DNA from 4 places in the Colwellia sp. NW0002-52-1 genome. Region 1 is predicted to be linked to each of the others. Evidence: predicted binding sites of a transcription regulator. Region 1 holds the regulator's gene; each other region holds the start of a gene.
The links. The regulator sigma-54, encoded in region 1, starts transcription at its own class of promoters, with help from an activator protein. The targets are predictions, from matches to a motif close to GTTGGCACGNNNNTNGNNT.
Positions count from the first base shown of each region.

Region 2: a site for sigma-54 is predicted at 2,371-2,389, ahead of AC27H3_RS12915 (flagella assembly protein FlgT). Genes of this name have one in related genera too.
Region 3: a site for sigma-54 is predicted at 3,942-3,960, ahead of AC27H3_RS01215 (PEP-CTERM sorting domain-containing protein). Genes of this name have one in related genera too.
Region 4: a site for sigma-54 is predicted at 1,504-1,522, ahead of AC27H3_RS11810 (PEP-CTERM sorting domain-containing protein). Genes of this name have one in related genera too.

Region 1 is NZ_BAAJLU010000002.1:237,662-246,028, reverse strand. Features, by position in the region: gene AC27H3_RS03825 (HPr family phosphocarrier protein) at 1-181, opposite strand, end outside; gene rapZ (RNase adapter RapZ) at 187-1,041, opposite strand; gene ptsN (PTS IIA-like nitrogen regulatory protein PtsN) at 1,048-1,500, opposite strand; gene hpf (ribosome hibernation-promoting factor, HPF/YfiA family) at 1,530-1,817, opposite strand; gene AC27H3_RS03805 (RNA polymerase factor sigma-54) at 1,852-3,357, opposite strand; gene lptB (LPS export ABC transporter ATP-binding protein) at 3,418-4,149, opposite strand; gene lptA (lipopolysaccharide transport periplasmic protein LptA) at 4,150-4,629, opposite strand; gene lptC (LPS export ABC transporter periplasmic protein LptC) at 4,661-5,227, opposite strand; gene kdsC (3-deoxy-manno-octulosonate-8-phosphatase KdsC) at 5,224-5,772, opposite strand; gene AC27H3_RS03780 (KpsF/GutQ family sugar-phosphate isomerase) at 5,772-6,737, opposite strand; gene AC27H3_RS03775 (calcium/sodium antiporter) at 6,755-7,735, opposite strand; gene mlaF (phospholipid ABC transporter ATP-binding protein MlaF) at 8,327-8,367, shown strand, end outside.
Region 2 is NZ_BAAJLU010000013.1:24,360-32,726, forward strand. Features, by position in the region: gene tkt (transketolase) at 1-184, opposite strand, end outside; gene AC27H3_RS12905 (hypothetical protein) at 544-678, shown strand; tRNA gene AC27H3_RS12910 (tRNA-Arg) at 893-967, opposite strand; gene AC27H3_RS12915 (flagella assembly protein FlgT) at 1,165-2,328, opposite strand; gene AC27H3_RS12920 (FlgO family outer membrane protein) at 2,639-3,286, shown strand; gene AC27H3_RS12925 (LPP20 family lipoprotein) at 3,324-3,788, shown strand; gene AC27H3_RS12930 (flagella synthesis protein FlgN) at 3,946-4,377, opposite strand; gene flgM (flagellar biosynthesis anti-sigma factor FlgM) at 4,418-4,720, opposite strand; gene flgA (flagellar basal body P-ring formation chaperone FlgA) at 4,795-5,487, opposite strand; gene AC27H3_RS12945 (chemotaxis protein) at 5,672-6,607, shown strand; gene AC27H3_RS12950 (CheR family methyltransferase) at 6,647-7,477, shown strand; gene flgB (flagellar basal body rod protein FlgB) at 7,542-7,940, shown strand; gene flgC (flagellar basal body rod protein FlgC) at 7,943-8,362, shown strand.
Region 3 is NZ_BAAJLU010000001.1:295,211-303,577, reverse strand. Features, by position in the region: gene htpX (protease HtpX) at 82-954, shown strand; gene AC27H3_RS01225 (RMD1 family protein) at 1,761-2,582, shown strand; gene AC27H3_RS01220 (substrate-binding periplasmic protein) at 2,842-3,534, opposite strand; gene AC27H3_RS01215 (PEP-CTERM sorting domain-containing protein) at 4,073-4,699, shown strand; gene AC27H3_RS01210 (PEP-CTERM sorting domain-containing protein) at 5,237-5,950, shown strand; gene AC27H3_RS01205 (hypothetical protein) at 6,257-7,774, opposite strand; gene AC27H3_RS01200 (zinc ribbon domain-containing protein) at 7,784-7,951, opposite strand; gene AC27H3_RS01195 (two-component regulator propeller domain-containing protein) at 8,148-8,367, opposite strand, start outside.
Region 4 is NZ_BAAJLU010000011.1:40,827-49,193, reverse strand. Features, by position in the region: gene AC27H3_RS11815 (ThiF family adenylyltransferase) at 1-200, shown strand, start outside; gene AC27H3_RS11810 (PEP-CTERM sorting domain-containing protein) at 606-1,448, opposite strand; gene prsT (XrtA/PEP-CTERM system TPR-repeat protein PrsT) at 1,602-4,331, opposite strand; gene prsT (XrtA/PEP-CTERM system TPR-repeat protein PrsT) at 4,538-7,288, opposite strand; gene wecB (non-hydrolyzing UDP-N-acetylglucosamine 2-epimerase) at 7,494-8,367, opposite strand, start outside.

The sequences.
Region 1 (8,367 bases):
CTTGCGCGCCGGCAAGCAACATCAAGCCCATAATACTATTTGCATCTGCATGATTTTCATCTAATTCAATAGTGACTTTAGCGGTGAATTTTTGGCTCAACTGTGCCAGTTTAGTTGCCGCTCGGGCATGTAGCCCAAGCTTGTTAATAATTAATACATTGCGACTGGCTTGTATATTCATCAGCGTTAGCTACTAGCAACAGGTAAGTCACGATGACGAGACTGTACGTCTTTACGTTCTTTACGCAGATTATTTGCAAGCAGTTCAGTAATATATACGGAACGATGCATACCGCCGGTACAACCAATAGCAATGGTAATATAACTACGGTTATTTCTTTCTAAGTGCGGCAACCAAGTCATCATAAAGCTATTAATTTGCCAAATAAATTTAGTGACTATGGGTTGGCTAGCGAGGAAGTCTTGTACTGGTTTGTCTAAGCCGGTGTAGCCTTTAAGTTCTTTATCCCAAAATGGGTTTGGTAAAAACCGTGCATCAAAGACATAATCTGCATCTTGTGGTACACCATGCTTAAAGCCAAAAGATTCGAAAACTACCACCATAGAACCCGATTTTTTACCTAAAACCCGTTCTCTCACTAAGTCAGCTAGCTGGTGTGGAGTTAATTGGCTGGTATTGATATATAAATGTGCACGACTTGCAATAGGTTCAAGCAGCTTTTTCTCTAACGCCATTGCTTGATCTAGGGCTATATTTTGTCTAATAAGTGGATGCAAACGACGAGTTTCACTGAAACGTCGAATAAGGTCGCTATCATCAGCATCGAGATATAGAAGGCTTAATTCAACGGCGTTTGGCAAATACTCAATAATTTCTGGAACATCGTTTGGATCAGCGGGTAGGTTTCGAACATCTAAGCTTACGGCAACAGTTTCATAATCATTAATAACGGTATGAATTAAAGCCGGCAATAAATTGACCGGTATGTTATCAACACAATAGTAGCCTAAATCTTCTAATACACGCAGCGCAACACTTTTACCTGACCCTGAACGGCCACTGACAATAATTAATTTCATTGAGGTTTAACTCGCCTGTTGAATTAACTGAAACAATTCTTGGTTATTTTGACATTTACGCACTTTTTTACAAAATTGCTTTTCACGAAATATTTTAGCAATACTTTGCAGAGTACATAGGTGATTCTGACATTCGTTTTCAGGCACAAATAGCGCGATAAAAATATCTACAGGGCGATTATCTATAGCGTCAAAGTCAATGGGCTCTTCTGTTGTAATAACAACGGCAACCGGTTGACAGGTATTGTCTATGCGTCCATGTGGTATTGCTATGCCATTTCCTATACCTGTTGTACCCATTCTCTCGCGCTTTACAAGGCTCTCTAAAAGCTGAAATGTATCATGTTCAGGCAATTTTTCGGCAGCCAGACTACTTAAGTATTCTAGAATACGTTTTTTACTGGAACCCGGAGCAGCACAAATAGTGCAGTCTAGAGTTAAGATGTCTTGCAACTTCATAAACTTATAAAACCTAAAGCGACATGGCGCTAATGTTTGTTGATTTTGCCTTTGTATTTCAATATTTGGCGATCTAATTTATCAATTAATGCATCAATTGAAACATACATATCATTATGCTCCGCTTTCGCATGTACTTCTGAGCCACTTAAATGCACCGTTGACTCAGCAATTTGATTTAACTTTTCTACGGTTAAAACCACATGAACATTATTTATATGTTCAAAATGGCGCTCCAGTTTCTCGAACTTTTCATTTACATAATCACGTAATGAGTCGGTAACATCGACATGGTGTCCACTAAGATTAATTTGCATATGCTTAATTCCTCTTTTGGGTGAATGCAACCGCCTACAGTAAGCTTTTACGTTGATTTGATGGCGGTATGGAAAGTGACTCTCGATACTTGGCAATGGTACGCCTTGCTACCTTTATACCTTGCTCTGCTAATACATCAGCAATTTTACTATCACTTAATGGTTTTGCAGGTATTTCTGCGGCGACAAGTTTTTTAATCAGTTCACGAATAGCAGTTGATGAACATTCACCACCATTTTCGGTACTTACATGGCTTGAGAAGAAGTATTTTAGCTCGAAAATTCCCCGGGGTGTATGCATATACTTCTGTGTAGTAACACGAGAAATAGTTGATTCATGCATATCTACGGCTTCGGCAATATCATTTAGAACCATAGGGCGCATAGCTTCAGGGCCATGTTCAAAGAAGCCTTGCTGGCGCTGTACAATACAATTAGACACTTTTAATAGGGTGTCGTTTCTGCTCTCTAGGCTTTTGATAAACCATTTAGCTTCTTGTAAATTTGAACGAATAAATTGGCTATCTGCAGATGATTTCATCGTGCGAGACATAGCTGCATATTGCTGGTTTACCGATAACTTTGGCGCGGTATCTGGATTGAGTTCAACGGTCCAGCGGCCATTTTTCTTTTCAACAGATACGTCAGGAATAACATATTGTTCTTCACTTTTGATTACGCTATCACCCGGACGAGGGTCTAAAGATTGGATTAAACGGATAACTTCGCGTAATTGATCTTCCTTTATGCGTAATTTACGCATAAGCTGGCGATAATCACGATTACCAAGTAAGTCGATAAACTCGGTAACGGCTAGTTTGCTTTCAGCGAGCCACGGCGTATCTTTTGAAAACTGGTTAAGTTGAATAAGCAAACATTCAGGAATTGAGCGAGCAGCTACTCCAACCGGGTCAAAAACATTGATTCGTTTCAGTACAGCTTCAATCTCGTCGAGCTCTACATCATCAATGCCAACACTTTCTAGTATTTCTTCTGCGCTAACGGTTAAGTATCCTGCTTCGTCTACGGCCTCAATAATAGCAACAGCAATGGCTCTATCGGTATCGCTAAAAGGAGTGAGCTCCATCTGCCAAATTAGGTGGTCTTGTAAGGAATCTTTAGTTTCACCCTGATAGGTGTAGTCTTCTGAAGCAACGCCCACACCGCCACTACTCGCACTTGCGCTGAAATTGTCATCCCAGGTTGTATCACCGTTTAATTCTTCAGGAATGTCAGTTTTTGCTAAGCCTTCTGAAGAGCTTATCTCATCAATTGTTGGTGCAGAGTCTTCGCTGCCATCTGATGATATTTCAGCACTCTCATTAACACCTGCAGAGTAACCTTCTTCGAGGTGATCAGGAGTACTTTCTGAATTATTATCTGGCGATTCGTCAACTTCAAGGAGTGGATTACTTTCAAGAGCTTCTTGAATTTCTTGTTGTAAATCCAAAGTTGATAATTGCAACAGCTTTATAGCCTGCTGCAATTGCGGGGTCATCGTTAATTGTTGTCCGATACGGAGTTGCAGAGTAGGACGCATTTACGTTTTCATTTCCCTGTTCAAGTACATGATAGTATTACCGCGTGATTATGTTACTCACTATAACGTGAATTGTTCACCTAGGTATACATCTCTTACGTGTTGATTTGCAAGTATTTCATTAGAGTTTCCCTCTGCGATAAGCTCACCATGACTAACAATATAAGCATGCTCACAAACATCAAGAGTTTCTCTAACGTTATGATCGGTAATTAAGATACCGATGCCGCGTTCTTTTAAGTGTAGGATAATTTTTTTTATATCACCTACCGAAATAGGGTCAACACCCGCAAAAGGTTCATCAAGCAGGATAAACTTTGGATCTGCAGCTAATGCTCGTGCTATTTCAACGCGTCTGCGTTCACCGCCAGATAAACTCATACCTAAGTTGTCTTTGATATGACTGATGTTAAATTCTTCGAGTAAATGTTCAAGCTTTTCTTCTCGCTCTACATCATTTAATGCTTTACGCGTTTGTAAAATGGCCATAATGTTGTCATAAACCGTAAGTTTACGAAAAATTGAAGCTTCTTGAGGTAAATAGCCAATACCTTTTCGAGCACGCTCATGCATTGGCAACAAAGTCAGATCTTCATCATTTAATACTATGGAACCACTGTCGTTATTGACTAATCCAACAATCATATAAAATGAAGTAGTTTTACCTGCGCCATTAGGTCCTAATAAACCAACAATTTGCCCAGCAGAAACTTTCATACTGACATTTTTAACGACTTTTCTGCCTTTATAAGCTTTAGCAAGTCCGGTGGCTGATAAGGTTGAAATAGACATTTACTCTTGCTTTTCCTTAGATTTTTTTGGCAATTCAGTTTTATTTTTAGGTTGTAGCACAGTTTCAACTTTGGCATTTTCTAAACTTTCGGCATTCACATACTCAGTTTCAAAGTTATAAGTAATTTTACTGCCGCTAACTTCACTGCCTTCTTGACGCAGCAAAGCATTACCAGAAATTACAACGGTATTTTTGTGTGGCTCATATCTAATTTCATTTGCTTGTAAGTTGATTGGGCTACCGTCTTGCAATGTCTGTTCAAAAGTTGCTGGAGAGCCTTTAGCAATATAAATTTTATTATCGCTTTCGTTTTGAGTGATTACCTGAACGAGCTCGGCATTAATGGTAAGCGAACCCTGGGAAATAATAACGTTATCAATATAACTGAATATTTTATTTTTTAGATCCGCAGCTTGTCGCGACGAAGAAATTTTAATTTCTTGGTCTACGTTGAATTTTTCTGCACTTACTAGCGGCATTAATATTACGCATGCAGTTATGCCAATAAGGCTATTTTTTAATTTTTTTATAAATGGTTTGTACATGTTCGGTCAATGTCATCTGTGTTGTGTTTAAGTCTACAATTAATCCTGAGCCATACATAGTAAATCCTTTACCTAATATTAAGATAGTCTGCTCTGAGCTGATAATATTCGTTTTAAGATCCATTTCTAAATTTTTTCCGTGTACTTCCTGTATTAAACTTTCTTCATCAGTCGCGATTAAACGTACGCGATTTTTTAATTTTACACGATTGTTGTTATACAGTGTGCCTTCATTAGCGCTTATCTGCCATGTTGGTTTGTTATTTTTTGGGTATAAGGTATAACGAGGGTATTCAAAATGGGTTACTTCTAGCTGCGCATAGTGCTCCATGCGTTGGGCTTCAACATTATAAGATAATGCGCCAGTCGACTTGTAAACGTCGCTGTTGAGGTTTTCAGCAATAAATTCTGGGTTATTAGCAACTTCTAGAGTGCTACTGGTTTCTTTCTTAGCTCCGAACCATTCAAGTAGGGCGTAGGTTGTTAACGCTAGGAGAAAAAGTGAAATTGTCGCAATGGTTATGCGATTCATATACTTGCACCTGTTGCATTGGCTAATGTACCTTGACTTTGCATGATAAGATCACAAGTTTCACGCACTGCACCAAAACCACCTCGGGTATAAGTGATGTAATCACACAGGTTTACTATAGCTGGGTGGGCATCATTAACCGCTATGCTAAAGCCAACATAATTAAGGCAGTCAAAATCAGGCATGTCGTCGCCAATGTAAGCCACTTGTTCGGGCATTAACTTTAATGAGGCGATCATTTTTTTCAATGCTGGTAGTTTGTTTTCTTCACCTTGCACTATGTGTTTAACGTTTAAGGCGCTCATACGAGTTTGTACAATGTTGGATTGTCTGCCTGTGATCACTGCAACATCAACACCACTGGCTCCTAGGGCTTTTATGCCGTAACCATCTTTGGTATGAAAAGCTTTTAGCTCTTCGCCATTGTTACCTAAATAAATGCGGCCATCAGAAAAAACACCGTCAATATCACAAACAAAGAGTTTTATTTTTTCTGCTTTTTGCCACGTACTTGATGCAACTTTACCGTATAAGCTATTCAAAATTACAACACTCCAGATTTTAATAAGTCATGCATATTCATTGCGCCAATAGGGTGATTATTTTCATCGACGATAATTAAACCATTGATTTTTTTATCTTCCATTATTTTTAATGCTTCAGCAGCAAGCATATCTTGTTTGGCAACCAATGGCTGCTTAGTCATTACACTGGTAATACTATCTTGATGAATGTTAATTTCAGCGTCTAGAATACGGCGCAAGTCGCCATCAGTAAATAAACCCACTAACTTATTCTGAGCATTAACCACTGCTGTCATTCCTAAACCCTTCAATGACATTTCAACTAAAGCATCTTTTATTTTAGCACTTTCTACTACTGTTGGCAGACGTTCATCTTTGTGCATTATGTCAGCTAAGCGTAATAATAACCTTTTACCCAGACTACCACCGGGATGGGATAAGGCAAAATCGTCAGCGGTAAAGCCGCGTGCATTAAGTAAGGCCACTGCTAAAGCATCGCCCATTACTAGGGTAGCAGTAGTACTTGATGTTGGTGCTAATCCCAACGGGCAAGCTTCTTGAGATACTTTTACGCAAACATGTGTATCGGCGAGTTTAGCCAGCGTAGAGTCAGGTTTACCTGTCATGGCAATTATTTTCGCACCTATACGTTTAAGCACAGGAATAATTGCTAAAACTTCACCTGTTTCACCAGAGTTAGAAATGGTTAATACAACATCGTCTATGGTTACCATGCCAAGGTCGCCATGGCTTGCTTCTCCTGGGTGAACAAAAAATGACGGTGTACCTGTACTCGCTAAAGTAGCCGCAATTTTACCGCCAATATGCCCAGATTTTCCCATGCCAATAACGATTACTCGACCTCGACAGCTAAACATTAGTTCACAAGCTTTTGCAAAATCGTCGTCGATATACTGTGTAAGCTCAGCAATAGCTTGTTGCTCAATGTTAATTACATTGAGTGCTAATTGTTTAAAGTTTTTCATTACATAAAACCAATTTCTTAGGCGTTAATTTGGCTAAAAAGAAGCACTTGATAACCAATGAATACAGCTAATAATAATAACCCTTTCGCGCGCGTGATGCGAAACTTTCCGCCACGGCTAAAACAAAGAATAAACAATAAGAATGTTGTTGCTAGCATAAATGGGGCGTCGCGACTTGCTGCCGCGTTATCAATATCACCCGGAGCAATTAAACCAGCCAGCGATAATACCGCTAATATATTAAATATATTTGAACCAATAATATTACCCAGTGCTAAGTCGTCTTCTTTTTTGATGATACTCATAATACTGGCAGCTAACTCAGGCAAACTTGTACCAATAGCAATTACGGTTAAGCCAATAACCAAATCACTAATACCAAATGCTTTAGCAATAAAAATAGAAGAATCTACAAGAAAGCTTGCACTTAAAGGCAGTAAAATCATACCAACAATAAGCCATATCACTGAGTGTTTAGTGCTCACACCATCAGGAACTTCTTGCTCGGCTTCGAGCACCATTTTATCGTCAATTGGATTTTCTTTTGCACGTTTTAACGTCACAAATAGCAAGGTTGCAATATAAACAACAAAACCAACGATCAAAATAAGACCTTCATTAAAGCTAAAATTACTATTAGCTAACATGTAGGTTGCGATGGCTGTAATAACAAGGATTAGTGGAATTTCGCGTTTAATTGTAGATGAAGACACTGTTAAAGGATTAAATAGTGCGGTTAAACCTAAGACTAAGGCAATATTGGTAATATTAGAGCCAATTGCGTTACCAATAGCGGTATCAGGGTTTCCTTGCAATGAAGCGGTAGCTGCAATCATCATTTCAGGCGCAGAAGAGCCCATAGCAACGATGGTTAAACCAATAATCATTGGAGAAATACCAAGGTTACGCGCTAATGCTGAAGCACCAAATACAAATTTGTCTGCACTCCACACTAAAATAATTAGTGAAAGTAATAAGATCAAAATTTGAATTAACATTCAAAACTCCTGTTGGGATAAATAAAATAGTTGGTAATTTCGCTGCTATGGTTAAGCTTTATATTTATGAGCTGGCATTGCCTAACTAGCTAATATACCTATAAACAGTTAAAAATTTCCGAATTATATATGGGTACTTTTGTATAAGCGCGAACAATTCATATTGTTCTTGAGTACTCACCTACATTTAACTTACTTACATAATAATTTATTTGTTATTAAAAATGGGATTATAAACCAATGATGTTGATTGATAACAGCCAATTAATAATCATTTAATGACATTATATTGTGCAGCGGGCAGTATAAACTTTTTCTGATATTATTGGCACACAGATTCAACATAATATTTGTGAAATATTTAGCTAGAACTTAAATTTACCTCGCTGTTAGCATTACACTCATGTTTTGTTTTTATAGTGCCGTGTATTTATAGCATTTACACAGGCCACGTTACATATGATTACATTTGCATACTTTTACTTACTCTTTTCCTATTAAATATTTATTAATTTGTAATGACTGACGTGTTGCGCTGCGTTAGAATTCTAAAATATAAGCAATAATTAACCTGGTGTTATCTCTAACAATATGTCTGAAACTTTAGTTAATATTAAAAACATGACTTTTAA
Region 2 (8,367 bases), on a different contig from region 1:
AAACGAAACGGTCACGATCAGCCCATTGTGGATCTGTTGGGTTATGCTTTAGAAAGTCACGCCATAAAACTTCAGCGATATCTGCCATGCCCATTGGGGCTCCAGGGTGTCCTGATTTAGCTTTTTGCACGGCATCCATGCTTAAAACTCGAATTGCATTGGCCAGTTGTTGACGCGACGGCATAATTGCTCCAATTATTGTAAGATTTGATGGGATATAATTGCGCTTATTTTCACCTAGAGTGCCCCTTGACTGCAAATTTAATTAGCATTTTTCTGGCATTATTTTTAACTAAGTTATATTTATCGGCATTTAAATGTGAAATGACCTGATTTAATTAATGAAATAGTAATTGCTAATTTGATAGCGACGATGTGAAAGAGAGCTAATAGATCTCTTTTGTTTTTAGTATTATGTTCACTGGAATCAATAATTGTTTAATTAATGAGCTTTTTGGTTGAATATCTATATAAGTTGCTTTAATGTTAATGCGTCGTATTAATAATAATTAAAAAAAATACTACATAACACAGGATTAAAGAATGAACAGGTCGTCGTCACGCGGAATTAAGCTGACTACGGTAATATTAGCGGTATTAATATTAGCAGTATCAGCGGTGTTGAGCACAGGCTCAGCATTAGACGACAAGGAAGTTACAACAGAGCAAAACAATTAAGAGCTTATCAATTAGCTCATTAAAACTACAAGCCCCGCATTGCGGGGCTTTTTTATGTACAGGATGTACGGTATGTCACGATCACATGGATGTGAAAGAGTGACGATGACAGGATGTACGGTATGTCACGATCACATGGATGTGAAAGAGTGACGTATAACGATAATTATTGATCGTTTAAATATAATTCAATGAAGTTTCTAGTAGCAATTGCTGGCGTCCCCTACAGGAATCGAACCTGTATCTAAGACTTAGGAGGTCCTCGTTCTATCCATTGAACTAAGGGGACTAAGCGCAAGTAATCTCATCACAAATACCCAGTATTAACTCATCTGAGCAATAAAGTGCTGCTTAAAGCCCAAGTATGCTACAACGTTTTTATTTATTTGTATTCAAAAAATAAATAAAATGAGCATTAACAGAGGTTTAATTAATATAATTAGCATTAATTAAACCTCTCGGTTCATGATATTCCTAACCTACTTTTTAGTATCTTACGGCTAAATCATTTATTTGAATATTGTCGAGAATATGTTGTTCGGTCGTGGTTGCATGAGCACTATCTTGGCTAACAGAAGTAACAATAACTTTATAAGGACTAATATTAAATCCGGTATATGAACGATTGTCATCACCCACAAAACTATTAAAGTGCAGTAAAGAAAACTCATCGCCAACTTGAACCCCGTGCCTTTTGCCTAAGTTGAAGGTAATTGAGTTGCCCTGAACTTGCACAATTCTTCCTTGGGTAGGTTGGCACATCATACTTTCATCAATGTCTTGCACCATATCATCCAAAGACATATTGATTTTTTGGCCATATTCACTCTGCCAAAAATTTTGACTAGTTACGTCTACATTCTTACGCTTATCAAATGACCATGGAGCAGAATTTAGGTAATGTTTATCGAAAATTCTTTCGCCGCTTGTACCATCATGAACATAAAGTGAGATATTGAATTGTCTTTGATAGATGTTACTTTGCCAAAACTGCCATTCATTGTTTTCATGGTCTGCCATCGAAAGATCTTGAATTTCAGAGAATAAAACATATTGGCTGTTTGACATGTTAGCTAATGACATGGCTAAGTTTTTTAAGCTCTGTGTTTGTAAGCTTTGGTTATAGCGTGAAAACTCTGTTTTACTTTGCAAAGCAAGTTTGGTGTCTAAATAAATACCTTTATGTTTTATTTTGTTGGCTAACTTTTTTATCAAGACTTTGTCAATTGCGTAAATGTTGCCAATGCTAGCTTGTTCACGATGCATTATATTACTGCGGGTTAATAACATAGATTTTTTATAGTCAGCAGCAAAGCACTTTTTTTCTTGTGGGAAAATATCGGCTCGAATGGTCACGGTAACCATATCACCTTCATAGCTTTCGCTAATTAACTCTAATGAATTGACACTGCCACTAGCTCGAATACTGATTTGATCTTGAGTGAGTAGACCATTAACAACTTGTTGTACGCTTGACACTGAAGCACCCGCAACCAATAAAGCTTTTTTTAATGCATTTTGCACGGCTTGAGCTTTTGCTGATTTATTATCACCATTTCTTATATTCGCAACGCCCTGCGATTCATACCATTGGCCAAAGCTAACGCTACTGTATAAAGCAAAACATAGGGTAATTAAACTTAAGCGCATAAATGTCTCTTTTAATAGGAAAACAATTTCTTTCTTTAAATTATGCACTTTTTGTGCCCATTAATACGTTAATCATTAAGCTAAGTTTATATATAAATTTAATACCGTTAGAGCACGTTATTATTGCCCGTGTTTTGTCTGGCCTATATCCAGCCGTTTAATTGTACTTTTTTAGCGCGAGAGCGAACGCTTACTTGCTTTTCGTATATATTGATTAAGGTAAGTTCTGTTTTAATTATAATATTGGCGCGGATCATGCTTTCATATTTGTATTAATTTTATGATATTTGCATTAATTGGGGATAGCTCAATGAAAAACTGGCTTATAGCTCTACTAATACCAACGCTTATGGCATGCACTGCTAAGACCAAAAATAATGACTTTTATGGTGCTAAGTACACAGAAAAAAAAGAAATTGACAGTTATTCTTTACCTCGCCATGCGATTAACGATGTGGTTAAAGGGCTTGCCTACCAAATGCTAGAAAGTAGCTCATTTGTTAGCCCTAAAACACCAATTGCTGTGGCATCTTTTGTTGATTTAAAAAACTTAGAATCAACAAATTGGCTGGGTAATCAACTATCTGAAAGCTTTGTACATGAGATGCAACGGCATGGCATGGTGGTTATAGACTTTAAAACTACTGGGCATATTCGTGTTACTGAAGAGGGCGATTATGTATTTAGCCGAGATTGGAAAGAATTACCTGAACGACAAATAATTGACTATGTAGTTACCGGCACCATGATGCAGCAAGAATCTGGCGTATTAGTGAATGCTAGAATGATTGGTATGCAGTCACGTGTTGTTGTGGCAACAGCGCAATCTTTTATTCCGGCTTGGGTCGTTGGCGATGATTTTAAAAATGACGAGAATGTTCAAATAAAAGACGGCATGATCTTACGTGATAGTACTATGTTAGCTGACGATGCTCGTGCAATTGCTATACAAAAGTAAAACACACTTGTTTAAAATGACAATACCGAAGGTGAATATGAATACGTTACGCAATAATATCGCAGTTTTGTTAAGTGCTATAGTTTTGAGCGCATGTTCTACGGTGTTTGATCGACATGTTGAATGGCAAAACGTAAAGCCAGAGCAATTTCCAGTGTTAACAGCTATAGGCCAAGCACCTATAAGCTTGCAAAAATCAACAGATAAAACACAACGTATGTTAATGGCAATGAAGGCATCAAAAATCGCTGCTTATGCTGAGTTAGCCGAACAAGTTTATGGTCAAAGTATTGATGGTAAAACAACAATGTCTAATCTAGTTGTTGAAAATCAACAACTAAAAGCATCTGTACAGGGTATTATCCGTGGGGCTAAAGTAGTTAAAAGCTACCCCGTTGGTGACAGCTACACAACGGAGTTAAGTTTAGACTTTAAAGATGTATATGAAATATATAATGCTTCTGCTAATCGTCAAAAAATTAGAAATATTAAGTATTATTAAAGTCGTAAATTAATGCCATTAGCCAATATCGTAAAAATTCACTATAAAAAAACCAGCTTTCGCTGGTTTTTTTATAGTGAATTTTTAGATTAAAGCTTTTATATCTACACTTGAGTCATTCAAGGTTATTTAATTATTCAACCTGAATTGTTGATCGCTAAGCTTTAATACCTAGGCTACTAAGTCCGCCCGAGGTTTTTCCTTTACTGTCATAGGTCATTGAAGACTTATTGTGGTTTTCTAGTAACGAGGTTTTCATTCGTTCAACCGATAGCTGCGATTGATGAATAATCAGGCCATTAACTTGGTTTTGTTTTTTACAACGCACTAAACACGCTTCAATATCGGCTAATTCTGAGTCGAAATTACCCGCTAACTTTTCTTGCTTAAACTCAAAGCTTTGTCCTATCGCATTGTCAATTTCTTGTATCGCGATAAGTAAGCTGTTTTTATCTGCAGTAATACTAATTAGAGTATTAGGGTTTTGCTGTTGAAGTATTTCTTTCTCTGTACTTAATAACGTTTCTAGCTGCAGTAATTGTGATAACTGTTGAGAAACCAATTGCTGAGGTGTTATTTTTTCAGACACTTATTTACTCCATAAATCTAACGCGCTATTTAGGTTAAATTTAGTTAAGTTCAAATTCAAAGCTAGCAATACTTGCTGCTAATTTTTCAGGGTTAACTTTATAATCACCAGAAGCGATAGCATCTTTTAATTCAGCAATTTTTTTCTGATTTAGTACCGGTGATTCAGCTGCTTTTTTCTGCAACTCAGTCATCTGTTTTGCTTGCGGTGTAATAGACACCGAATCACGTGGTGATAACTTAGCTTGTTGCGATGCATTGGCATTTTCGCTAACTTGCTGTTTAGTTTGTACTTGTTGCTTTACTTGATTAGTGTTATTCAAGTTGTTGATATTAATAGCCATTATTGTGTCCTACTTACAACAGTTATTGGTTTCTAACCTTTTATCGGCAAAATAGCAGAAAACTTAAGCAATTATTATAAATTAATTATTACTTGGTTAATAGCGCTAACTTGCCCTTGAACTATTCGCCCTGATTGTTTATTTCGTACCGCTATAATTTCACCTAAACTACCGTCATTTAATGCCACGCCAGAAGACTTAATTTCAAAGCTTTCAGACTTAGCAATAATGTTAACGGGTTCGTCTTTACAGACAAAACAAGTATTTTTATCTGTTATAACACTGCCTTTAGATAAATTTCTTTTAATACGAGCACCGGTAACTAACGTAGCGTCAGTCATCACTGTTCCGCGTATTTGGTTCGAGTCTTTAAATATCACTTCCATGTTACTTTGATTTAGTAAAGTGCCTTTATTTACCCTTATACGAGTCACTAAAACAGGCACTATTGTTTGAATTCTTACTGGAATATATAAATACCAAGAATCTTCGTCAGCACAAACAATTTTAACATTTACGTTTCTACCGTTATGGTTTTCAGGTATATTTGCCGTTAATGGTAACAAGCATGATTGCAATGAAATTCTGGGATCTATTTCAGATACTTCAACATTCAGCTTGCCTTGAGCAGGTATAGTTACGTTGCTTTCAACATGTTTTTTGATGAAGTTATAAAGATACTCGCGATCAAATGTCATGGCTGAGCTAGTGCTAACTATAGCGAAGTATATAAAGGGTATTGCTGCTAATATCTTAAATGGGCTCATAAATTCTTATTTAACTGCTAGGGAAATGAAAATACTCGTCTACGCTTAATTTAGTTAACTTTACTTAAATTAACATGCAAAACGTCAAAGAATTTACGTTCTGCCTAGACAGTAGTCGTTTTAATGTTTGTACAATCAAGAATCGTGCCTTTGTTAGTTGCATTGGCATACAAAGAGGTTTCTTATGACAGGTATATTAGACTCAGTTAATCAGCGCACTCAATTAGTCGGTCAAAACAGATTAGAGCTGTTGTTGTTTAAACTTATAGGTCGCCAACGCTTTGGTATTAACGTATTTAAAGTGCGTGAAGTTATGCCATGCCCAAGATTGACGTTATTACCCAAACAAGACAAGTTTATTAAAGGTGTAGCGCATATTCGTGGCCAAACTATTTCGGTAATCGATTTAAGCAAAGCAACGGGCGGCCCTGACATTGTTCAAACTGACACTAGCTTTGTTATTATTGCTGAGTATAACCGTAGTGTGCAGGGGTTTCTTGTTGCCGGTGTCGAGCGTATTGTAACCCTTAGCTGGAAAGACATGATGCCACCACCTGAAGGAGCAGGTAAGTCTAGCTACCTAACCGCAGTTACTGAAATAGACAACGAAATGGTGTCGATTCTTGATGTTGAAAAAATTCTAAATGAAATTAGCCCTATCTCCACTAACTTAAGTGAAGGTATTGCTGACTCTACTGTTGGTGAAAAAATTGGTGAGCGAGTTATCATGATTGCCGATGACTCTTCTGTCGCTAGAAATCAAGTTAAGCGCTCACTTGAGCCCTTAGGGTTAAAAATGTTGCTGGCAAAAAATGGTCAAGATGCATTAGACCAACTGAAACTTCTTGCCGACGAGTGTCAAAATTGTATCACTGAAAAAGTGGCATTACTGATTTCTGATATTGAGATGCCAGAGATGGACGGTTATACATTAACATCTGAAGTTAAAAACAGTGACAAATTAAAAGCAATGCCGGTTATATTACATACCTCGTTAAGTGGTGTTTTCAATAATGCCATGGTTGAAAAAGTAGGGGCTGAAGACTTTATTCCTAAATTTCATCCCGATGAGTTAGCTACAGCAGTTAAAAAATGGTTAAAACATGATGAAGTTTCTTAAAATGTATCTACAGCCTGCGATTAAACCGGGTTATTGCAAGTGGTAGTTAATGAGATAGACAATAAAAGCTATGATCAGTTTCGTCGCTTTTTAGAGCAACAATGTGGCATCGTGTTAGGCGAAAATAAGCAGTACTTGGTTAGAAGCCGATTAACACCATTGATGTTAAAATTTGACATTAGCTCATTATCAGCATTAGTTGCGCAAACACTTAATCCGGCAAATCGGCAATTAAGGGCGGCAGTTATTGACGCTATGACGACCAATGAAACGTTATGGTTTCGAGACGAATACCCATTTGAACTGCTAAAAAAACGCATATTGACAGAGTTTAAAAGCCAGCGAACCCCATTAAGAATATGGTCAGCGGCTAGTTCATCAGGGCAAGAGCCCTATTCAATCGCTATGGCTATTTATGAATTTCAGCAAAGTAATCCGGGGGCATTTCCTGGTGGTGTTCAAATTATTGGCACTGACATCTCCAACACTATGTTAGAGCAATGCAAACATGCACATTATGACAATTTAGCGTTGTCGAGAGGTTTATCTAGTGACCGCAAAAGAAAGTTTTTTGAGACCAGTGATAATGGCATGTTAAAACTTAAAGATGTCATTAAAAATATGGTGAGCTTTCGTCAGCTAAACTTGCTTAATAGTTACAGCATAATGGGACGTTTCGATCTTGTTTTTTGTCGTAACGTATTGATTTACTTCTCGCCAGAATTAAAATCAAAAATTATTTCTCAAATTCATGGCACTTTAAATAATGGCTGTTATCTATTTTTAGGTGCCTCAGAATCACTATCGGGTATTAGCCAAGATTTTAATATGTTGCGATGTAACCCTGGTATTGTTTACCAAAAAAAATAACCTTTCTTTATACCTCTGGCATAAATCTTGAATAAATACCTTCATTAATATGGAGGTATTTTTTATGGCGATTAGTTTTGAAAAAGCATTTGGTATAAGTCCGCAAAGTTTACAAGTGCGTGCTCAGCGCGCTGAACTTATTGCGAGCAATATTGCTAATGCTGATACACCTGGCTACAAAGCTAAAGGGATGGATTTCAAAGCCGCATTAGCTCAAGCAGCCTCAAAACAACAAACCGGTATGACTCGCACAAACGAAAAACATTTTGATGTTCGTATGGAGCTCAATAACGGCGTAGGTTTCCGTGCAGCAAACCAAACTGATACCGGTGACGGTAACAGTGTAGATGTACAAGTGGAACGAAACTTGTATCTAGAAAACTCTATGGAATACCAAGCAAGCCTAGAATTCTTAAACGGTAGAATTAAAGGCTTGAGAAAAGCAATCACTGGAGGGCAATAACAATGAGCCTATTTAATGTATTTTCTATATCTGGTTCGGGCATGAGCGCACAGTCTGTGCGTTTAAATACCACGGCCAGTAATATTGCTAACGCTGATAGTGTTAGCAGTAGTGTTGATCAAACATATCGAGCGCGTCATCCAGTTTTTGCCGCTGAGATGCAAAAAGCTGCCGGCGGACAAAATGAGTCGGTAGGTGTTGAGGTGCTCGGCGTTGTTGAAAGTAACAAACCATTAAATGTTGAATACGCTCCTGATCATCCGATGGCAGACGGTGAAGGCTATATTTATAAGCCGAATGTGAACGTAATTGAAGAAATGACCAATATGATCTCTGCTTCTCGTTCATACCAAACCAATGTGCAATTAGCCGAGTCAGCAAAAAATATGCTGAATAAAACGCTAACACTTGGTCAACGCTAAGGTTA
Region 3 (8,367 bases), on a different contig from region 1:
CAAACAAACACAAAAAATGTATTGATTAAAAATAAATTAGACATATTATGTCAAGGTTGCGATCAATTACTGGAGTTTAACATGCAGCGTATTGTCTTATTCTTATTAACTAACTTAGCGATTATGGTTGTGCTAAGTATTACCATGAGCATTTTAATGTCAGTATTTGGCATTGATCGTCAGGGCATGGGCGGCTTACTGGTTATGGCGAGTGTTTTTGGTTTTGGTGGCTCATTTATTTCATTGCTAATGTCGAAATGGATGGCAAAGCGCTCTGTTGGTGCTTATGTGATTGAACAACCAAAAAATAACACTGAAAAATGGTTACTTGAAACGGTTAAGCGTTATGCCCAACAAGCTAAAATTGGTATGCCTGAAGTAGCCATTTTTGATTCACCCGATATGAATGCTTTTGCAACCGGTGCCAATAAAAATAATGCCTTAGTAGCGGTTAGTACTGGTTTATTGCAGCACATGACACAAGAAGAAGCTGAAGCAGTTATTGGCCATGAAATTAGCCATGTAGCTAATGGAGATATGGTAACGCTAACGCTAGTGCAGGGGGTGGTAAACACTTTTGTAATTTTCTTAGCGCGAGTAATTGCCGGCCTTATCGATAACGCTACTAGAAGCAATAATTCAAATGGTGCAGGTTTAGGTGGCTTTGCTTATTTTGGCATCGTATTTGTACTAGAAATGCTGCTAGGTGTGCTAGCGAGTACTATTGTGGCTTGGTTTTCAAGAAAAAGAGAATTTCGTGCCGACATTGGCGGCGCAAAGTTAGCTGGTACATCAGCAATGATTAGTGCTTTAGAGCGACTTAAACGTAGCCAAGAAAGCCATTTAGAAGGTTCTATGATGGCATTTGGTATAAATACTAAGTCTTCATTTAGCCAATTATTTGCTACGCATCCGCCACTAGAAGATCGAATTAATGCGTTAAAGTCTATGTAGAAATAGGGTTACAAAAGCAAAGTTTTATCGGTAAACACGCTTGCTAAGTAATATGTAAAAAGCGCTAACCTTGGTTAGCGCTTTTTGTTTTCAAATGGGCATTATTTGCGGGTAGCGTTTAAGAATACCAGCGTAATGTGATATGTTTTTTATTAACCTAGCTTAATTAAATCAGCCAAAAACAAACGCAAGTCGCTCCAACTCATTTCGCCATTTTAATCTTCGAAAACTCTTTGTATAAACCTTGAACAAGAATCTTGAACAAGGATAGTGATGAACCACTCCTCATTCGATATATATGGATGTTTTTGTGACTAAAAATTTTATTGAGAATAACTTGTGCAGTTATTTTTCGTAAATATTTGAATGACGCTACTGACTTTCACACGGTTTAAATGTTCTGATAACTTTTAAGTGCTTGTTAATAAAGTCTATAAAATTTTATTCTCAACGGAACTAACTTTCTCAATATTTTTTGTTAGCTTGATTAAAAAAATGATGTTGAGCTTTTTTAATAAAAGTGCAAAATCAGCGAAATTTTTACTTAGGTAGGATTTTAATTATTGTTTTATAACGTAAAAAAACAGAAGTTTAGGCAAATAATTTATTCTATATGTGTATTTGAAAATGAGCACCTAGTGAATAAGATACTTAAGCTAAATAGCGACTAAGGTATTGCTTGTGTATTGTTAAATAAGTCAGGGAAAACTTAGGGAATTTAGAATAATAGTTAATATAATCAGCGACATGCACTAATGCAGCGCGTATCAAACACATAAATAGTTTTGTCATTTAAATGAGTAACCATGGAACAACTAATAACAGATAATAGCATTGTCTTTAGCGACGATAACTTATCTATTTACAACTTTGGTGATGACTTCTCATCAGAGAATTCTAATATCGACAAGCGTTTTTTTGAAGGCGGAACTCGCTACAGAGATGCGGTGCAAATAGTTGTATCTACTGGCGAATATTGGATATTTGATTACGGTGTAGTGGTGTTTTGGGCGGTTGATAAAGTTGAGCGCCAAGCGTTAATTAATAGCCTTAAAAAAGACAATACAACGCATTTTGAAAAAATTGAAGAACATTTAAGCTTTACATTCGCTAGCGAATTGATGATTAAAAAAGATCTTATTACCTTGCCAGACGATGATCCTTTAACGCGTTTAGCCATAAGTCATGCGTTGGCGCAATCGAGTAAGCTTATGGAATATGAGGTGCAAGCGCAAAACTCGATTAAAGACTATGCCCATATTCCAGAAGAGTTGGCTAAGTTTGGCAAAATATCGATTAGCCCAAAAGAAATAGCTAAAATTCGAGGCACGTTATTAAGTACTAAAAGCGACATTATTCTGCATTATGGCTTATTAGATACACCTGACTTTTTTTGGGAGTACCCGGAGCATGAAGTGGCTTATCAGCGTATGGCTCGATATATGGATATACATCAACGTATAGAGCTATTATCGAAAAAGCTTTCTACCATTAATGAGCTATTTGAAGTGCTAGCTGAAGAGCAAAAACATCAACATTCATCATTTTTAGAGTGGATCATCATCGTGTTGATCGCCATTGAAATTGTTATATTCTTGGCAGAAGAATGGAAAAACTTAATGGCTTAATCAGCAGAATACTCTAATGTGCAGCGCAAAGACCTAAAGTAGCTTTAGGAATATTTAAAGCGTCTAATGTAGTTAATTAGGCGCTTTTGTATTCAAAAACTTTTGTACATCAGCGTTTTAAATTGGTACATCATTTAACTATAAAGCTTCAACTTATAGGTAAGAGCTTTGGTTAGCTACTATCTGGGAAAAAAAATTTAAAAAATCACGCTTTACTAATATTTTTCCCTGTTAGGAATAGAAGTTCCTTTAAGCGAATTTATAAAGCAGGAGCATAGTGCTCAGGGTGTGCTAATTTAAAATTATTAATAACTTTTTGAAATTCTTTATTTTTGTAAAACTCTTCCGACAATTGTTCATATTTTTTAGCTGAATGAGCAATTTTAGATTTCTTTGATAAAGCCATAAAAAGTAATGCGGCATCATCTAAATCGACGGTCATTTTTTTTATCCCTTTATTACTCGAACTTTGAAACTTTTCGAGTTCGTTAAACTCAGTTGAAATGACAACGTCAACTTTACCAGCGGCTAGAACACGAAATGCAGCCGCCATATCATTAATATAGACTTTTTCAAAGTAATCATCGGGCGCATTATCAAATTTTTCAAACTGTTTTATACCTTTCAATACCGCTATTTTTAAGCCTTTAAGATCTGCAAATTTAGTTATTGTTGGGCCGTTTTGGTTAACATAAAGAGATTTCTTATTTAATGAGCCATATACAAGTAAGTGTGCGAATTCACGACGTTCAGGTGCGTCTAATAAACCCGACATAATATCCACTTTACCAGCTTTTAACATGCCTAAACAACGCCAAATAGAGTTGTCCTGTGTATATTGAACTTCATAGCCGAGTTGATTAAAAAAATAAGTTGTAGCGGCAATATTTTCACCAATAGGTGTTCGATTAGGCAGTACAATCTGGTACGGCGGAAAATGTGAAACGCACATGGTTAACACTTTTTCTTTAGCAGCAAAGGCTGAATTTACATGGGAAATTGATAATATAAATATCAAAAAAGTAATATATTTTTTTAACAATGTAATGGCTCAAAACTAGGGCGTAAAACTTTATATATTATAAGGTAGGTAAAAAAAGAAGTACAAGATATGTGAGCAAGAGGTTTTATTTGAAATAAACGATGCAGCCTACTGAACTAGGTTACAGCCAAGATAATTTATCTCAACTATAAAATAAACTTATGACTATAAGTTTTGGGCTGCTGATTACAAAATATATTTATTAACATTATGCCTTAAATTCATTTGCTAAATTATTATGTCCATTTTTTTTACAGTAATTACAGTGGGTTGAATTTTATTTTATTTAATAATTTGAAATTAAAGGATAAATTTAAATTGGCTTGTTTTGTGCTTTAGATGCTTTGTGTATTAATGAGTGTGTCTAGCTTAGAAAACAGTAAGTGATGTTGTTTCACTTTAGTATTTACCTCAAGAGAGTTTGCTGAGGGATTAAAAGGAATATCAAATGAAATTTAAAATTTTGAAAGTTGCAATTGTAAGTAGTTTTTTGTCTGTAAGTAGTTTTGCTAGTGCTACTTTGATACCTTTTGGTATACAAACCGATATCGATACAAGTACCTTAACCAATAACGGATGGAGTTTAAACTTTCAGTCAAACTGGGGATCACAAGACGCCCATGACTACGAAATGTTTGCTGGAATTGCTCTAGATGAATATGTTTTTATTGGCGCATTAGATATTGGAACTAATAACATAGCCTTAGGCTCTGCTGTGCTTTATTCTGATTTGTTAAACTATACCTTAGGTAATGCTACGAACGACTATAACGGTGCATCTTGGTATTTTAGAAACGATTATTCAATGGGCTTTGTTGATATAGGTGAAACAGTGACTTTAAACTCCGCTGATACATCTGCTGATAATGGTGCTTTATCAAAGTTATCATGGCATATGCATGATGACTATACTGCTGGATACAAAGTTGGAAACTATGCTAGTAACAGTAGCGGAGTGTATGAAAAAGTTGTATTTAGAGCTTCGGCAATCGACGTTCCAGAGCCATCTACATTGGCCATTTTTGCTTTAGGTATTATGGGCTTAGCAGCACGTAGATTTAAGAAAAAAGCTTAATAATTTCTTCTTTAAATGTGTAAAAACATCAATTGTTATGATTGGTGTTTTTTTGTATCTGGTGAATTCAAACATGCAGCCTAGATGCATTAAGTTTATTAATTTTTGAAGTTCTTATTTTGCTATTTATTACGCTATTTAAGCTGCTTGGAGTGTGCTGTTTTAGATATTATTGATATCAATAGCTAGCGTTAACGAAATTAGCTCGGCAAAGTAGATTTAAATTATGCGCCCTTGAACATACATTTTTTTAGTGTTTATATTCTTGAACCACCATGACAGGTTTTATAACAAAATATTAAATAGTTAGATTTTTATCAAATATTCAATTAGTTAGTAACTTGTTTATGTCGAATTATTTTACAGTTAATAAATAGACAATAAACTCTATAAATTTATTTTATTGAAATTTATAGGGTTTATTCTTTTGGTGTGCTTTTTGCTTTACTTCAGAAGTAAAAGTAAAACACAGGTAAAAGCTTGTACTAGTTCATTTACCTTATATAAAAGAAATAATAAATAACTAAGGGACATTACATGAAATTTAAATTATTGAAGGCGACAGTTGCTAGTTTGGCTTTATCTGTTTGTGCAAGTTCAGCATTTGCTGGATTAATTACAAATGGTGATTTTGAGACAGGTGATTTTTCAGGTTGGTCTGTTTCACAGTCTGGCGGCTCGACACAAACAGTTCTTCCTGCATCTGGCGATCCAGAACTGGGGGCATCTCCTACTTCAGATTTTTATGCATTCGCTGGAAATCAATCAGGTCCAAGTCAGAACATTTTTTGGCAGTCAGTTGTAGTTCCTAATAACCTTTTATCAGCTAATTTCTCTTTTGATTATGCCTATCAAAACTTCGGTAGTGGATTCTCTAGCCCAAATACTTTAGCGTTCAATAATGTAAGTAACCAACAATTTCGTGTAGAGATTCTACTAGGCAGTTCACTTTTCGATTCTGTTGCACCAAGTGATATCGTATTTAGCGCGCTTCAAACAAACCCTGGAGACAATAATACTCAAGCATGGACATCTTTTAATCAAAATATAACTGCTTCACTTTTAAGTTTGCAGGGACAAAACGTTTTAGTTCGATTTGCTCAAGCTGATAATAGTGGTCCATTTGATATAGGGTTTGATAATGTCTCTATTACTACAGAAACCACTAGTGTTCCCGAGCCATCCACATTGGCTATTTTTGCATTAGGGATTATGGGCTTAGCAGCACGTAAATTTAACAAGAAAGCTTAATAATTTCTTCTTTAAATGTGTAAAAACATCAATTGTTATGATTGGTGTTTTTTTGTATCTGGTGGACTCCAAATTAGAGAGAACTGTTAAATTTATGTTGTTGATAGTTTAAATGTTTAGGTTGGAACAATAACGTGAACTTAACTGAATTTCATTAGCTTATTTATAGTTTATATATAGTTTATTTCTAGCGAAAAATTGCCTGTTACTTGGTCATGTCAGTAATAATAAACGCTATGTAATATGTACCTTGCAGCAATAACGCAAGGTACATATTAATTAAAGCTAAGCTTTTTAATCTTATTGTTATTTAATCTGAATACTATTTAAATGTACCCAGGCTGAGTCGCCATTATTAGAAAATTTGAATTGTATATAATTACCTTCAACTGAGACAAACTTCTTTATCGGTAAGGTATTTACGCCTCTGGCATAAGAGGTTAAGTCAACACAGTCAGCAGGTATTGCTCTTTTAACATAGTGTAAACTTCCATAGCTGTTTTGCAGTTGTGTGATTCTATGAATTGAATTGAAATAAAGGCAGGTATAAGTGCCTCGCTCAATATATCCTGATCCATTTTTAATTTTTTCTACTTTAAGCATCTTAGGGGTTTTATATCCTAATTCAATCGCTTTACTATGGTTTACATCTCCGCCAATACCTTTGTAAATCATCTCTGCTAGTCTGACTTTACTGGCAGAGGAAAGTGATTTTAAGCCTTTTTCATAATACGTTCTTGCAACCTCAAGGTTTTTTGTTACACCAATACCACTATCATAATATTCACCAAGGTAGGCGTAGGTTTGTGAAGGATTGCTGTTTTTACTAAGCTGTTTATCTAACAGCTTATGTAGTAGCTCAACAGATTTACTTTTTTTATCTTTCGCATCGTAAATACGTTTCAAACCATAAGTGACCGAATCTATATTTGCAGAGAGTAAAGCATTATACATAGGCTCAGCTTTGGCATAGTCGCCTTTATTTAAATACCCTAGAGCTAAATTTGCTAACACTTGGTGTAGTTTATTTGTATGTTGGGAATTCTCTTTGGCCTTAACTCTTAATTTTTGCTTTTCTGTTGGTGATAATTTATTTTCTGAATTACCAGATATGCTGGATATTATGCTCTCTGACTCTTCAGCAATAGTCGCGTGCAAATCTAAAATCAGCTGTTCGGCTTCGACTAAATAATTACGCAGAATAAGTTTATTTATTAGCATAATCTGGTTTTTTTTCTCTTTTAGTAACCCAATTGTTGTGAATACACTGTTGATCTCTCTATTGTCTATTTGTGCTATAGCAACTTTAATTCTGTGCTTATCTACATCATTTTGTTCAAACATAGCTGCGCTACAAGCCAGTACCAAAACTTCATGCGATGAAAAACGCTCTAAAACAGCTTTTGAATAATACTTGTGCTCTTGTTTGACATCTTTACTCGAGTTCCACTCATTACATAACTCTACTGCGTGGCTTGCAACTTGCATTTTTAAATACCACTTAGCCTGGGTTACTTCAAAAAATAATTTAGATATTACAACGCCAGCAATCAATATTAAGGATAATCTAAAGTATTGCGAATAATACTTGTAAGCTTTATTTATTGCCCACTGATCGGCGGCAGTCTTGTTTTGTTCTTTGTCAGCCAAAATTAATATCAGCCCAGTAAAAGAACCTAAAAAAGCACCCAATGATAAAGAAACAACGAACACGGTATTTGAGTTTATGAACTCATAAGATTTAACAAGCATCATAATGAAATACACAACAGCCATGAAGAAAAATGCTGATGCTATTACAATTTTACTTTTTTTTAATGACATAAATTTCTCCTAAAGTAATAAAAGCCAATTAATAATGCCAAAACTACCTAGCAATATTGAGGCTACTAGCAGTAGATTTCCTAAGAAGGTTGTAGGTGCTTTATATCCGCAGAAAGGGCATTTGTGTGCATTTGAAGATATTTGCTTTTCGCAATCAGGGCAGTTTATTAAACTCATTTTTTATTTTTACCTTTATATTAGCTTTGGTTAACGTTCGTTGGTCGTTAACTTACTGAGCTGGGAGCATTAAAAATATCGTAATATTAATGGTTTTTACTTGCTTTAACTAATCCGACTTTATGATGAACATAACCGACAAAAGATAATAAAGTGCTGTTAATTCAGCCTATTACTATTAATAGTGCTTAGTATCCTATTTGGGGTGAATAAAGTCGGAAGGCGATTTTTTGAAAGCTGCTTTAAAGCTGCGACTAAAATAGCTTGATGAATTAAAGCCAACTAAGTCAGCAGTATTAGAAATTGATTTACCAGCGAGTAATAGTGCTTTTGATGCTTGTAATCGATAATTACGAATAAACTCGGCTGGCGTTTGATCAAATAATGCTTTCATTTTTCTTTGTAATTGTCGTTCG
Region 4 (8,367 bases), on a different contig from region 1:
CGCTTGCAGCAGGCACCTTGTGTACTAACGTATTAAAATTAGTGCTAAACCGTGGAAATGTTATACATGCTCCGCATGGTATGCATTTCGACGCCTACAGAAACAACTTAATTAAAACCTGGCGACCATGGGGTAATAGAAACTGGCTACAACGCTTCATGTTTTGGCGTGTTAAAGAGTTATTGAAAGAGAGCAACTAATACATATTGTTGTTATAAACTAATAAAATCGCCTTTGGGCGATTTTTCTTTGAATGAGCCGAGTAATATTACGTATTTTACAACACTGCAAGCACATTGCCTTGCATCACTTCTCTACCAAATTTAATCACTAACTAAGGGTTATAAACTACATAGTTAATCAGAATTACTATTATTATCTTCATATTTCATAATCACTTATAAAACATAGGCCACTTAACATTTTTATATAGTAACCAGCCTTCACTAATTTAAAGTTTTTACTTGCTCACTCATCACATGTTTTTATTCTCATAACAATTATTTTTAAAGGTTTCTAATAGCACCTTGAACTAAACTTAAAGATTATAGACATAAAAAAACCGCCTAATGGCGGTTTTTAGTTTAGCTAAGGTTAAGTGCTAATTAAGAGTTACGACGACGTGAGCCGGCAAAACCTAACAAACCTAAGCCTAAAATAGCTAAAGTAGTTGGCTCTGGCACATTAAATGTAAGTGATGCGTTATGACCTGCACTTACATATACTTCGTTACCAGATTGACCGATAAAACCTGCACCACCGCCTACAGCTGTGATTAGTGAATTAGCACCATTTACAACATTTTGATCGATAGTCAAACGAATATCTGTAAGTGGGTTAGCAGCTAAGTAATCTTCAAATGAAATTGGAGTACCATTTTGGTCGAAAAATAATACGTCATCTTTCAATATATCAGCAGGACCAGCAATAGATAATACATCTTGGTTACCAGCTGTAATGCCACCTGAAACGAATGTAGATGACATTATTTTTTCAGCTGGAGTAACACCATCAGTGTAACCCTGCCATAAATCTAAAGTACCAGAAGAATATACAATGCCATTAGTAGGGCTAAATGAACCAACTAAGTCTACACCAAATGATAAATATGAACCTGCAGATATACCTTCCATAAATAATGCTGAAACGTTAGGTGAAGATAATAAAATATTTTCTGTACCATTGCTTGTCATATCAGAAAAGCTTGAATATACATCACCTAAACCTAAGATGTTATTACCAACTAAGTTTGCACCGGCATAAGTACTCACTGCACCTGTTGCTACATTTACAACTGTATGTGAATCGTAGAAAACACCTAACTTGTCAAATGCAGATGTAATGCTAGCGCCGCTGTCGTTTAAGTCTACTTGGATTGAGTCAGCATAAGCTGTATTAAAAACTAATACACTTGCAACTGCTGCTGCTTTTAATAAAGTAAGTTTCATTTTATATTCCCTTTTGTATATTAAATTTAATTAATGTTCTTGCTTGTTAGTATCAATGCACATAGCAAGCCAACTTTTCAATCGATTGATTATAATGGGTTTTATTTATAGTCGTTTTTATTGAAAGCCAAAACTGTAAAAATACCTGACATACTAATATACTCTTTCCTCGTTAGCATAAATCGTATTAAACATTAATGTCATTTCAGCATCTAAGCTTTCTACCTTTATAGAATCGCGTAGACTCTTAACGGCTTCTAAATCATTGTTCAACATATAGCCTCTTGCTAGCCATACTTTATATTTATTGTTTGCTTGTTCTAATTCCACAGATATTTTTAAATGGTAGGTTGCTTGGCTGTACTCTTCTAACGCTAATAAAATAACCCCTAGAGTATTTTGTACAGGGGCTAATTTTGGCGCTTTCTTTACAGCGATTGTTGCATATGTTTTCGCTTCGCTATAACGCCCTTGAGTATAATAAAACCAAGCTATATTGTTTATCGATACAACACTGTTGTTTGTATCCACTAACAATTTCTTATAGTACTGTTCTGCTTTTGAGGGGTATTTCCCCTCGTTTAATTCGGCTAATTTATAATTCAATAAAATAACATTGCTCTCTTTAAATTGTGCAATGTGGCTTTCTAGTAATTCAATTGCGGCGTCAATTTCAGTTAAGTTTTGTAATGCTTGAGCAAGCTCTAATACCACTATTTGTATAGGGTTATCTTTATAGGCATTACTTAAAAGCTCTTTAGCTAAAGTATTATTGCCTTTAATTAACGCTACTTTCCCCGCTATACGAATATATCTAGCACTTTGCTTGTTTTTAACTTTATTTAAAGTTTTATCTGCCTGCGCAATCTTCACCGTTTCAATATAAAGACTACTTAATAGTAATAACAATTCGTCATTTAACTCATTACTATTCGTTACGATAAAATCCTCAATCACTTTAATTGCTTCTGCTTTTTTGTTACTCGCATTCAAAAATATCGCTTTACTTTTAACAAAATCAGGGTGACCAAAAGCGAAGCTTTCTATAGTATTTAAACTCTCTTCTGCCTCTTTTACTCTATTTAATGATAAGAGCGCTCTGGCTTTTAATAACGTCAACTCCAATTGTTCAGGTGACACTAATAAATAGCGAGTAGTAATGTCTAATGCCTGTTCAAATTCTTTATGAAGTAAGTAAAACTCAGTCAAAACTATATGCCTATTAAGGCGTTTTTTATCTTCTGCCAATTGCGTAATAAAAAACTGCTCTAAAGTTTTTTTATTTTTATCTTCTAAAGAAAACTTAAATAACGCGCGAACTGCATAAACATTAGAAGACGAGATAGAATAAATATTTTTGAGTAGCGAAATAGATTTATCTGAATCACCTTGTTTAAAGTAAACTTGGCTCAGTTTAAACATAGCACCTGTATGAGAAGGCTCTTTCACAAGTACTTTTTGATAAACTTCAGATGCTTTAGAAAGCTCACCTTGTTCTTGATAGACACTCCCCTCAAGTAGAAAAGCAGTTACTTCATTTGACGAAGATATAGACTCTGCAATTTCTAAAACTTTACTATATTTTTTATCTTGTAAATATTGCTGAGCGAGTAAAATTCTCGGCTCAATGCCATCATATCCATCAGCAATTGCTCGTTCAAAATCTTCTGTATATGAATTATCTCCTTCAATAATTTTTAACAGTCCCAATCTAAAATCTATTACACCTTCTTTTAGGGTTGCTGAATTAGAATCTCCTTCGATGAGTTCACGCGTTTTATTATAATCACCACTTTGAATTAAAGAGCTAACCATATCAGGTAATGTACTATCTATACCCGCGTCACCATAGGCTAACTGGTTAGACAGTAGCTTTATCATTTGATTTACAGGGTGGTCTTTTGCAAAAGCATCACTTAAGGCACTTAAGTAATTGTATGATGCTTCATACTGCTCAAGTTGATACGCACTTAAACCTGCAATGATTTTCGCCAAAACATCATTACTATTACGTAGTGCGATATCTGCATATTCTTTAGCTAAGGTGTACTCTTTCTCATTAAATTTTATTTCTGCTTTAATTCTATTTAATACAACGTTATTTTCAAAAAGTGTTAATAATAAATCAGCATTTTCTTCTGCTTTAGCGTAGTTCCTATATTTAGCATATTGATCAGCTAGCTGAAGCCTATGACTATGAGATTGAGGATAACGTGATAAAAACAATTCTAACTGCTCAGCTGCCGCTTCATATTTTTTTTGCACAACAAAGTTCGCAACTCGTAACTCGATTATATCTTCTTGGATAATATCTGCAGATTCCGCAGCGTTCAAAAATGCTAAGGAGGCTTTGTTCTCTTTATCTAAAAATGACTCCCATGCCATAGCTAATTTACTTATATTTTGATTATCATTAACCAAAATGATTTCATCCAGCATAGAGCGGCCTTTTACTATATCTCTACTCTTAAGTGCCGATAGAGCCAAGTATAACTTTGCTAGTTCATTCAATTTATTTTCTTCAGTAATTGCCGCCAAGTAATCTATATTTTCAAGTCGATAATTAACTTTCAATAGTAATAAACTAAGTTTATCATCTGAAAAACCTGCCGTTTCAGCTCTTCTAAGTTCTTTTTCAGCATTTACCCATAAGCCTTGCTGCACGTAAACTGAACCTAATAAAAAACGCGCTTCTGCATTATCTGCTTCAGTTTTTAATACATTTTTCAGATTGATAATAGCCACACTTTTCTGGCCGTCATTAATCGCTGTTTTTGCTTCAGCCATATATTCAGTTGGCGTTTTATTGTCACCACAACCAAGCAATATGGTTGATAATAAAAGAGCTGAAATGGCTAACTTAGGGTTACTATTGATATTCATATTAATTCCTTAAATCTTGATTATGCAACTTCCAAATGTTCGCTCTACGTCGTTTAGTATACAAAAGGTATGTGATAGTTATTCACCTGAATAACTTTAAAACGAAGAGCACTGCGGGCTAACTGAATGAAGGTTTATAATCCTTAGCCTTTACTAAGGCTAAGAAGATAAACCTGATTCTTAAATACAAATTAATTAAATTGATATTAGTTTGCTGACGACTTTAAAAGCTTTAATCTTACATTTTGTTCAGGATCTTCTGGCTTTAAACGTCTTAAAATTTTACGTGCTTCGTCATTTTTATCATTAGCGATAAGCACCTCAGCATAGTTAAGCACAATATTAATATCAGTGCCTCTTGATAATTCAAAAGCACTTGTTAATGCTTTGAGTGCAATGTTTTTATCGCCCGATTTAAGTAAAATCATACCTCGCGTATCAAGTACACTAGGATGCTTAGGCGCTAATTTAATTGCTTCAGATGAATATTTCAAAGCAAGTTCTAAATTGTTATTTTCAAGATTTAGCCACGCTAAATTATTTAGAAAAACAACATTCTCAGGACTATCTTTTAACATTCTTTCATATAGCGGTATAGATTTTTCAGGTTGTTGCTCGAGATAAAAGCTTGCTAATAAAGAACGAACTTGGGTGTCTGAATCATTTGCTTTTAAAAAGGTTTTCAACGTTTGAATTGCTTCATCACCTTTTTGTGCTTGCTTTTGCGCTAGTGCAACTAGCATTGCATTTTGGCTTGAAGGGTAAGCTTTATAAAATGGTGCTAATTTTTTAAGTGCCACAACATAATTTTTTTCAAGAAAAGCTATTCGTCCTTCTAGGCCTGATTGAAGTGCAGGATTAACTTTCTCAAACTGAGAATCTTGGTAAAGAGTTTTAGCGTCATCCAACTTGCCAAGATTTAATAGCAACTGTATTTTAACAATTTTCACCGCTAAGTTCTCTTTATGTTGCCCTAACAATGCTTTGTTTAAGTATTGTAATGCTTTATCTGCTTGCCTTTGTTTAACATAGTATTCAGACAACATTAAAACAGGCTCAATATGATATGGGTTAACTTGAAGCCATTTTTCAAGCGCCGTTACTAATTGAAGTTCATTCTGCTGTTTTTTATAAATAGATAAGCGTTGTAACCATGCTTTTTTCGGTGTTTTAACATTAGTTTCAAGTGCGTTTGAAATATCTAAAGCTTGAGCTAAGTCTTCAGATGCAATAAGTGCATCAATATAAAGTAAATTTAGAGCAATATTACTGCTGTCTTTTTGATATGCCAATTTAATCTTATCTAGTGCAGCAGGCTCAGGCTTTACTGAATACAAGTATCGTAATGCTCTCGGGTTATCTGGAAATTTATCCACCGCACGTAAAGCAAATTTTTCAGCCTCTGTGTTGTTTCCTTCAGAAAAATTAAGCTTCGCTAATTCGGTGAGTGCAAAGAGATTATTTTCATCTTTAGTTAAGCTAGTTTGTAATGCTTTTTTGGCTAAATCATCTTTTTGCTGCGCAATGTAAACTGCCGCTAGCATGTTATAACTTCCCGCTAAATCGGGCTGTTTCTCCTGCCACCCTTGTGCAACGTTTAGCGCCTTATTAAAGTCACCTTTTTGTAAAGCAGCATAGGCAATAGCAAGTTCAACACCTTCAATATCTGGATTTTCTTCAAGCGCTAGTTCTAAATCTTCCACACCAGAGGGATCGTTCATCATTAACTTTAAAACGCCCTGACGAACACTTTGTTGAGCACTCAATTCAACATCGCCATCAGCTTGTTTCGATATTAATTTAGCATCTTCGACAGCGCCTAGCTCAGCGAGCTGATAACTCATATTAGATAGAAAATCGACCCCTTCCGAGGTTGTAGCATTAAAACCTACAAGTGTGTCGTTTATATCTTCAATTAGCCCCAACTGAAGCTGACTTATTGCCAATATTTTTCTTGCATAATGACTAGGTGGTAACTGTTTCGCTACTGCATTTAGGTGGAGATGAGCGCTCTCAAAGTTATTTAAATAAAACGCGCTAGTACCCGCTATTAATTTTAAAACAGGTAAATTATAGTTTTGATTTAATGCGGTTTCAGCATACTCCTTAGCAAGCGTGTAGTCTTTTCTTTCAAACAAGGCGACTGCTTTAACATAGTTAGCAATAGGCTGAGTGCTTAATACCGAGAGGATCTCATCGGCATACTTCTCTGCTTCATCGTAATTCCCATCCCTAAGTAATGCATTAGCAATAAGTAACTTAGTAACCCCTACTTGTGGTTGTAGGTCTGCATAAAGTTGGTAATTTTCTACGGCTTGCGAAAAATTATTTAAGGCAAAGGCAATATGGCCTTTTAACAATAAAGCATCAATATTGTTCGCGTCTGCTGATATAGATTTGGTTACGCTCAAAAGCGCTTCTTCAGCATTGTTTTCAGCAAAATCTATATACGCTTGTGCTAAAAAAGTATAAGAATTAGCTTCAGACAACGCCTTTAATTCAAAGGCGGTTTCTTTAGCCAATTCAATTTTATCACTAAGCAAAGCGGCAATACTTTTATATGACAAATATTTTATTTTACTTAATAAAACTAAATCTTTGCCGTCTTCAAGTAGATTTAAAATATCTTCATAGTTTTCAGTTAGCAAAAAGGCTCTAGCCAATAAAGGCACGACTTTACTTGCATCATAATTTAAGGTGTTTGCTCGCCCTAATTCTTTAACAGCTGCTAAACCATTGCCTTGAGATAAGTATAATTGACCAAGTAAAAACCTAGCCTCAGGGTTTTCTGCATCAATTTTTAACGCGTTCTTTAACTCTATTTCGCTGATACTAAACTCGTTTTTCTCGATTGCCGTCTTCGCCTTAGCAATATGCTCTTGTGACGTTACTGTTTCTCCGCAAGCAGCAATAAAAACTGCAACGCCTAAATACGTTGCTAAATGATTGAATTTCAAGACATCAACTCCCTGTGTTTTATTATTAATATTTGTAGTTTTTTATTTTTTAGTATGCACTTTTAAACATATTTAAGTTGCCATTTCTTATTATTGAATAAATGTATCATTTATTTAAAGCTAATAATTTAACAGCTCACTATATACAAAATAGCCTTCAGTATTATTCATTTATAAAAAATCCTGCTAAAAAGCAGGATTCAAATTAAGATCTGGTATTCAATAAAGGGCTAATAAATTCTATCCCTTTATAGCAGCTGTGGTCGGTAACTAATATCAGTACATCTGCCCAAGAATCTATTTCATCAAGTGAACTAATTTTATTACAACCCCATGAAGGCACGAAAGGATCATGATAACTCACCTCAATACCAGCCTTATTAAAGTGAGCTAGTATTGCATCAGCAGGTGTTTCTCTACAGTCATCTACATTAGCTTTGTAAGCAACACCTAAAATACCAATTTTAGTGCCCTTTACAGATTTAAGTAATTCAAGCGCTTGCTCTGCAACAATATTCGGTCGATCATCATTAATTTTACGCGCTAAACGGATGAACTCACCTGCCTTAGTATTCTCAACTAAAAACCATGGATCAATTGGAATACAATGACCGCCAACACCAGGTCCTGGGCTTAGAACATTAACTCGAGGGTGGCGATTAGCTAAACGAATAACTTCATGTACATCGACATCAAGTTCTTCACAAACTTGTGCTAATTCATTTGCAAAAGCGATTCCTACATCACGTGATGTATTTTCTACCAGCTTTATACATTCAGCAGTTGTTAAGTCAGTTAAGAAAACTTCACCATTAACAAAGCTTTGATAAATGTCTTTTACTTTTTGTTGCGCTGCTTTGCTAGATGCCCCAATGATACGATCATTATTTACCAGTTCATTCAACGTTTCGCCTGGAATAGCTCGCTCAGGACAATGTACCACTTCTACGTTAATACCAGCATCAGCAAACCGTTGAGCTACTGCTAAACTTGTTTGAGGAGATATTGTAGATTCAATAATAACTATTTGCCCATCTTTAGCCACTTTAGCAATAGCGTCTGCAGCAGCAAAAACATAA